Regions from separate parts of the Arthrobacter sp. UYEF20 genome, predicted to be linked through region 2. Evidence: riboswitches for the same ligand, from Rfam matches in the RefSeq annotation. Region 2 holds a riboswitch; the other holds the start of a gene.
What was found. Region 2 has a riboswitch for S-adenosylmethionine ahead of ABIB26_RS03175 (aminotransferase class V-fold PLP-dependent enzyme). Riboswitches for the same ligand answer to the same signal wherever they lie in the genome.

Region 1: it holds a riboswitch for S-adenosylmethionine, as region 2 does, so the genes downstream of both, ABIB26_RS18005 (bifunctional o-acetylhomoserine/o-acetylserine sulfhydrylase) here and ABIB26_RS03175 (aminotransferase class V-fold PLP-dependent enzyme) in region 2, are expected to answer to the same signal.

What each region holds. Positions count from the first base shown of each region.
Region 1 is NZ_JBEPNP010000018.1:64,522-67,916, reverse strand. Features, by position in the region: gene ABIB26_RS18005 (bifunctional o-acetylhomoserine/o-acetylserine sulfhydrylase) at 1-1,251, opposite strand, end outside; SAM riboswitch class IV at 1,314-1,429, opposite strand; gene ABIB26_RS18000 (VOC family protein) at 1,631-2,269, shown strand; gene ABIB26_RS17995 (CPBP family intramembrane glutamic endopeptidase) at 2,419-3,252, opposite strand; gene ABIB26_RS17990 (histidine phosphatase family protein) at 3,341-3,395, shown strand, end outside.
Region 2 is NZ_JBEPNP010000002.1:145,127-148,521, reverse strand. Features, by position in the region: gene hisN (histidinol-phosphatase) at 1-292, shown strand, start outside; gene ABIB26_RS03180 (glutamyl-tRNA reductase) at 471-1,805, shown strand; SAM riboswitch class IV at 1,910-2,023, shown strand; gene ABIB26_RS03175 (aminotransferase class V-fold PLP-dependent enzyme) at 2,059-3,395, shown strand, end outside.

The DNA.
Region 1 (3,395 bases), on a different contig from region 2:
ACCCACCGAAAGCCGTACGAGTCCGGGATTGACGCCGGCAATTGTCTGCTGTTCGGGCGAGAGCTGGCTGTGGGTGGTCGACGCCGGGTGGATGACCAGCGAGCGCACGTCGCCGATGTTCGCCACGTGCGAGTGCAGTTCGAGGGCGTCGACGAAGCGCTTGCCGGCCTCTGCTCCCCCGGCGATGTTGAACGCCACGACGGCGCCCGTTCCCTTGGGCCCGTACTTGCGGCCGCGCTCGTACCAGGGGCTGGAGGGCAGCCCGGCGTAGGCGACCGATTCGACGTCGGCCCGGGCCTCGAGCCATTCGGCCACCCGGGTGGCGTTGGCGACGTGGCGTTCGACGCGCAGGCTCAGGGTCTCGATGCCCTGGGCGATGAGGAAGGCGTTGAACGGCGACACGGCGGAGCCGAGGTCACGCAGGAGCTGGACGCGGGCCTTGAGGATGTAGGAGAGATTCGCGCCCAGGGCGCCGTCCGCCCCGAGGTCCCGGGCGTAGACGAGTCCGTTGTAGCTGGGGTCCGGGGTGTTGAAGCCGGGGAACCGCTCCGGGTCCTTGCCGAAGTCGAAGTTGCCGGAGTCCACGATCACGCCGGCGATTGCGGCACCGTGGCCGCCGAGGTACTTGGTGGCGGAGTGGACCACGATGTCCGCACCCCACTCGATCGGCCGGATCAGGTACGGCGTGGAGAGGGTGTTGTCCACGATCAGCGGGACCCCGGCCCCGTGGGCCACCTTCGAGATGCCCTCGAGGTCCAGGACGTCCTGGCGGGGGTTGGAGACCACTTCGCCGAAGAACAGCTTGGTGTTGGGCCGGACGGCGTCGCGCCACTGCTCCAGGTTGTCCGGGTCCTCCACGAAGGTCACGGAGATGCCGAACTTCTTCAGCGTGTGGGCCAGCAGGTTGTAGGTTCCGCCGTAAAGGCTGGGGCTGGCCACCACGTGGTCGCCGGCCTCGGCGACGTTCAGGATCGCGAAGGTCTCCGCAGCCTGGCCGGAACTGAGCAGCAGCGCCCCGAGACCGCCTTCCAGGCTCGCCACCCGCTGCTCCACCGCGTCCTGGGTGGGATTGCCGATCCGGGTGTAGATAGGGGCGAGTTCGGCAAGCGCGAAGCGGTTGGCGGCGCTTTCGGCGCTGGGGAACACGAACGACGTCGTCTGGTAGATGGGCAGGGAACGCGCGCCGGTCGCGCTGTCCGGCTCCTGGCCGGCGTGGATCTGGCGGGTTTCGAAGGACCAGGCATTGGACATCGGGATACTCCTCAAGGACCGGGCACAGGCCACCCACAGGCCATCGGCCCGGGGCGGTGCAGGCGCCGCGCTTGCCCTCCGGCGGGCGCCGGACGGCCAGGTCTTCACCCGGGGCACCCCACCGCGATACGAGGGTTGCCGGCCAGCAAGCCGGGGCTATCCGCTGGCACTCATGACCTGGCTTCAGTGTAGGAACGCTGTGCGGGCCTTGGATAGCTTTGTGACGAAGATGAAGCCCGCCCTCCGGCGCCCCGGGTCCGGGGGCGGGTCCTGCCGCGTCGGGCGCAACGATGGTCCCCGCACCACCACAGAATGACATCCCATCTCGCTTAGGCTGCCCTAAGCTGAGAGCTCCATCACAAAGTGCCAAGATGATGGCATGCGCATGGATCACGTCTCTTACGCCTGTGAACGAGATGGTTTGGCAGCCACCACCGACCGTATTGCGTCCGCCCTCGGCGTCGAAGCCGTAAAGGGCGGAATACACCCCCGTTTCGGGACCCGCAACATGATTATCCCGCTCGCGGGACACAAGTACCTGGAAGTCGTCGAGGTCCTGAACCACCCGGCCTCGGACAAGGCTCCCTTCGGCCAGGCCGTACGCGCCCGCTCCGAAGCGGGCGGCGGCTGGATGGGCTGGTGCGTCGAGGTTGACGACCTGGCGCCGTTCGAGCAGCGGCTCGGCCGCGCTGCCGCCAACGGCAACCGGAAGTTCCCCGACGGCCGCGAGCTGGTCTGGAAGCAGATCGGCATCCTGGGACTCATCGCCGACCCCCAGGTCCCGTACATGCTCAAGTGGGAGGGCGATCCGGAGCTGCACCCCTCCAACGCCTACCCGAGCGACGTCAAGATGACGGCCCTGACCATCGCCGGCTCGGCGGACCGCGTCACGGAATGGCTGGGTGAACAGGTGGAGAACCCGCTGGAAGATGTCGCCGTCAACTGGCTTGCCCCGCACGGCACGCCCGGCATCCTCTCCGTCACCTTCGAAACCGCTTCCGGAGCCGTCACCATCTGAGGCCTTCACCGCCCTAACACTTCGGCCGCCATCAGCGGGTGCCAATGACGTCACCCATTGATGGCGGCCGAGATCGTTTAACGGCGGGCGCGGGCGGGCCGGGCGCTACTCAGCCAGGCGCGGGCCGGGGCGGCTCAGCCCCGGCCGGCTCAGCCCAGGCCGATGGCCTTGCCGAAGAGGCTGAACCCGACGAACGCCACGATGTCCAGCAGCGCGTGGGCAATGACGAGCGGCATCACCCGGCGGGTCCGGGTGTAGATCAGCGCGAAGATCACGCCCATGACCGCATTGCCGATGAACGGCCCGAAGCCCTGGTACAGGTGGTAGCTGCCGCGCAGCATGGAGCTGGCAAAGATTGCCACGGGCATGCTCCAGCCGAACTTGCCCAGCCGGTCCAGCAGGTAGCCCACCACAATGACCTCCTCCACGATCCCGTGCCGGACCGCGGAGAGGATCAGCACCGGCACCGTCCACCAATAGGAGTCCAGCGCACTGGGGATGATCGCCGTCGTGATCCCCAGCGCCCGGCCGGCGGCGTACAGGCCCAGCGAGGGGATCCCGATCAGCGCGGCCAGGCCGAGTCCCTGCAGCAGGTCCTTGCCGGGCCGGGCGAAATTGAAGCCCAGCTTGCCGAAGGCGGTGGCGCCGTGGCTGCTACTTCCGGTCACGCTGCTGCTTCCGGACAGGCTGCCGTTTCCGGACAGGCTGCTGTTCACGGTCAGGCCGGCCCGGTGCTCGGTGAGGAAGTAGATCACCAGGGCCACCGGCACCAGCGCGAAGATGATGTCCAGCAGCTGGTAGGTGAGGTCGAAGTACTCGCGGCTGCTTTGCGAGCGGTTCAGCGTGGAGGTCCCCTGCGCCAGCGGCGCCCTGGTCATCTTGTCCAGCAGCTGCACCACGGAATACACAGCCGACTGCCCCAGCGACAGGCCCAGCACAATCAACACTTCTATCCGCAGCCGACGGCGGGAGGGAACCAACATGTTCCTATCTTGCCTGCAGTTGCTGGCAGTTGCCTGCTTCCGGGCTCTGGCGGGGCCGCCGGATGGCAGGGCCCTATGCTTGGGATGTATGAGTGCGCCCGGGAAAATCATCATGATCCGGCACGGCCAGTCTGCCGCCAACG
Region 2 (3,395 bases):
AAACCTCGACGAGTTCCTGGGCCTCACCGAGGAAGTATGGCGGACCCGCGCCTACGGCGACTTCTGGTCCTACTGCCTGGTGGCCGAGGGCGCCGTCGACATCGCCTGCGAGCCCGAACTGAACCTGTATGACATGGCGGCCCTTGTCCCGATCGTCACGGAAGCCGGCGGCCGCTTCACCTCGCTCGAGGGTGAGGACGGGCCGTTCGGCGGCAACGCCCTGGCCACGAACTCGATCCTGCACTCGGAGGTCCTCAAGCGCCTCAACCCGGGACTGGACGACCTGCTGTAAGGTCCCGCTTACGGACGACGGCGGACTCCCGTGCGGGGGCGTCCGCCGTCGTTCTGCTGTGCCGCGGGGCTCCCCGCGCTCAAGATATCCCGAAGGTCGATGCATCACTCTGGCCACGGCAGCGGGCCTGAGTGCCCGCCGCGACGCGGCCTGGCCCTTTTCTGGGAGGAGAACAGCCATGTCCGGAACACATCCAACGGCGGATCCCGCATCCGGGGAATCCGGATCGGGGCCGGTCCTACTGGCGCTCATTGCGAGGTACCGGGACCTGGACCACGATTCGGCTGCGCGGCTGCATGCTGTCTCCGCCGAGCTCGCCCCGGACCTCCTCGCCAGCAGTCCCGCCGTTTCCGGATCGCTGGTCTTGTCCACCTGCAACCGCTTCGAAATCTACTGCGAAGTCCCCTCGGCCCCGGACGTTGAGTGCGCGCGGTCCGATGCGCTGGCCGCCCTCAGCCGATGCTCCGGCCTGCCGGCCGCCCTGCTCACGTCGCATTTCGAGTACCTCCAGGGCGCGTCGGTCCCCGCGCACCTCTTCGCGGTGGCGGCCGGACTGGATTCCGTTGTGGTCGGCGAGCGCCAGGTGTCCGGCCAGGTCCGCCGCGCCCTCGCCGACGCCCAGCTGGCGGGTACGGCCGGCGGACGGTTGAGTCGGCTGTTTCAAGCGGCCTCCCGCGTTTCCAAGGAGGTAGGGGCGCGGACAGCCCTCAGCGCCGCCGGACGATCCATCGCCACCGTCGCCCTGGATCTGGCAGCCATAGGATCCAGCCAGGGAAGCCTGGCCGGGGCATCCGTGGTCCTGGTAGGCACGGGTGCCTACGCCGCGCACGTGGCGGAACTCCTGAGAACCAGGCAATGCATCAGTGTTGCCGTCTACTCCCACTCCGGGCGGGCGGCTGCATTTGCGGCCGCCCGGGGCGGAACGCCGCTGACAGAGCGGGAGCTGCCCGCCGCCGCCGCCGCGGCAGACGTCATCATCGGCAGCAGCGGCACCGGGGCTCGCATTGGCGCCGCCAGCTTGGCGCGCTGGAGGCAGGACGCAGCCCGTCCGCTTACCGTCATTGACTTGGCTCCCAGCCACGATTTCGACCCGCACGTGGCGGAACTGCCGGGCGTCGAACTGATCACGCTGGGATCCGTGCAGCTTGCCGCTCCCCCAGCGGACGCCGAAGCACTTCGCCTCGCCCATACCCTGGTCGGGCAGGCTGCCCGGCAATTCGAGGAGCAGGAAGCGCTCCGTGCCGTCGACGCCGCCGTCGTTGCCCTGCGCCGGTACATCCAGGACGTCCTCGACGCCGAAATGGAGCGGGTCAGACGGCAACACGGTGGTGGCGCCCTGGCTGAGGACGTGAACATCGCCCTGCGCCGCATCGTCCGGCGGCTGCTCCATACACCGACCGTCCGGGCCAGGGAGCTGGCCACGGCCGGTCGGCAGGCCGACTACACGGCAGCCCTGGAGGCCTTGTTCGGCCTTGATGTCCAGCTCAGCAGCGCAGCCAGCGCCGCGCCGTAGGGTGCGACGCACCAAAGGCAGCAGCCACTGCGGTGCGTAACAAAGCGCTTCACATTCCTGCCCGGCCTTTTCCGCGGCGGCCGGGATGTCCTAGGCTCGAAGCAGGTCACGAGTGCCAGCGCTAAACCCCGGTTTGCTGGCCGGCAACCCTCCATTCGCGGTGGGGTGCCCCGGGTGACGACCTGGCCGGTCCGGAACGGACCCGGCAAGCGCGGATCCCCGGTGCGTGGGGTCCTTTTTCGAGCGAGGTCCCATGACAACTGCCACTTTTCCTGCCACCTTTCCTGCCTCCCTTCCTGCCTCCGGCGGCGGCCGCCCCGCGTCCGCAGCGGCGCTCCCGGACCGCTTCGCCGTCGCCGGCAGGCCGCTCGCCGCGGTCACCGGGGCGGAGATCCAGGCCCCGCTGATCCAAGGCGGACACGTCCGCTACGCCAACCTGGACTACGGAGCCTCCGCCCCCGCGCTGTCCGTGGTGTCGGCCTACCTGAACGAGATCCTGCCGTTCTACGCCAGCGTCCACCGCGGCGCCGGCTACGCCTCCCAGATCAGCACCTCCGTGTACGAAAACGCCCGCAACATCGTCCGCGAGTTTGTCGGCGGCCGCCCGGACGACTCCGTGATCTTCACCCGCAACACCACCGACTCGCTGAACCTGCTGGCCGGCTGCCTGCCGGTCAGCGACGGCAGGCACACCGGGGAGGTTCTCTACCTCGACATCGAGCACCACGCCAACCTGCTGCCCTGGCAGAGAGTGCCGCACCGCGCCGTCGTGGCCGCCCCCACCCTTGCCGCCACTCTGGACAAGCTGCGCGAGCAGCTGGCGCAAGGCGGCATCAGCCTGCTCGCCGTCACCGGCGCCTCCAACGTCACCGGCGAGATCCTGCCCATCCGCACCCTGGCCGCCCTTGCCCACGAGTACGGCGCCCGGATCGTCGTCGATGCGGCCCAGCTCGCCCCGCACCGGCGCATCGACATCACCGCGGACGACGTCGACTACCTCGCCTTCTCCGGCCACAAGCTCTACGCGCCGTTCGGCTCCGGCGTGCTGGTGGGCCGCCCGGACTGGCTCGACGCCGGCACCCCGCACCTGGCCGGCGGCGGAGCCGTCAGCGACGCCAGGCTGGACACGGTCAGCTGGACCACCGGCCCGGCCCGGCACGAGGGCGGCTCCCCCAATGTGTTGGGCGCGGCAACACTGGCCCGGGCCACCCAGGTGATTGCCGCCCTGGACCGGACGCAGTGGTACGCCCACGAGGAGGCCATCCGCTCCTTCCTCGTCGAGGGTCTCCGGCGGATCGACGGCGTGAGCGTCCACCGGATCTTCGCGGACACGGACCCCGAAGGCGACGGGCAGGGCGCCGGCATGATCGGCGTCGTCAATTTTTCGGTCGAAGGCTACGACGCCGGCCTCGTTGCCGCCTACCTTTCCGCCGAGCACGGCATCGGCCTGCGTGACGGCCGGTTCTGCGCCCACCCGCTGCTCAAGCGGCTGGGCCTGCCCTCGGGCTCGCTGCGGGCCAGCTTCGGCCTCGGCTCGCGGCTCGAGGATGCGCAGCGGCTGCTTGCCGGCATCCAGGAGCTGCGGCGGAC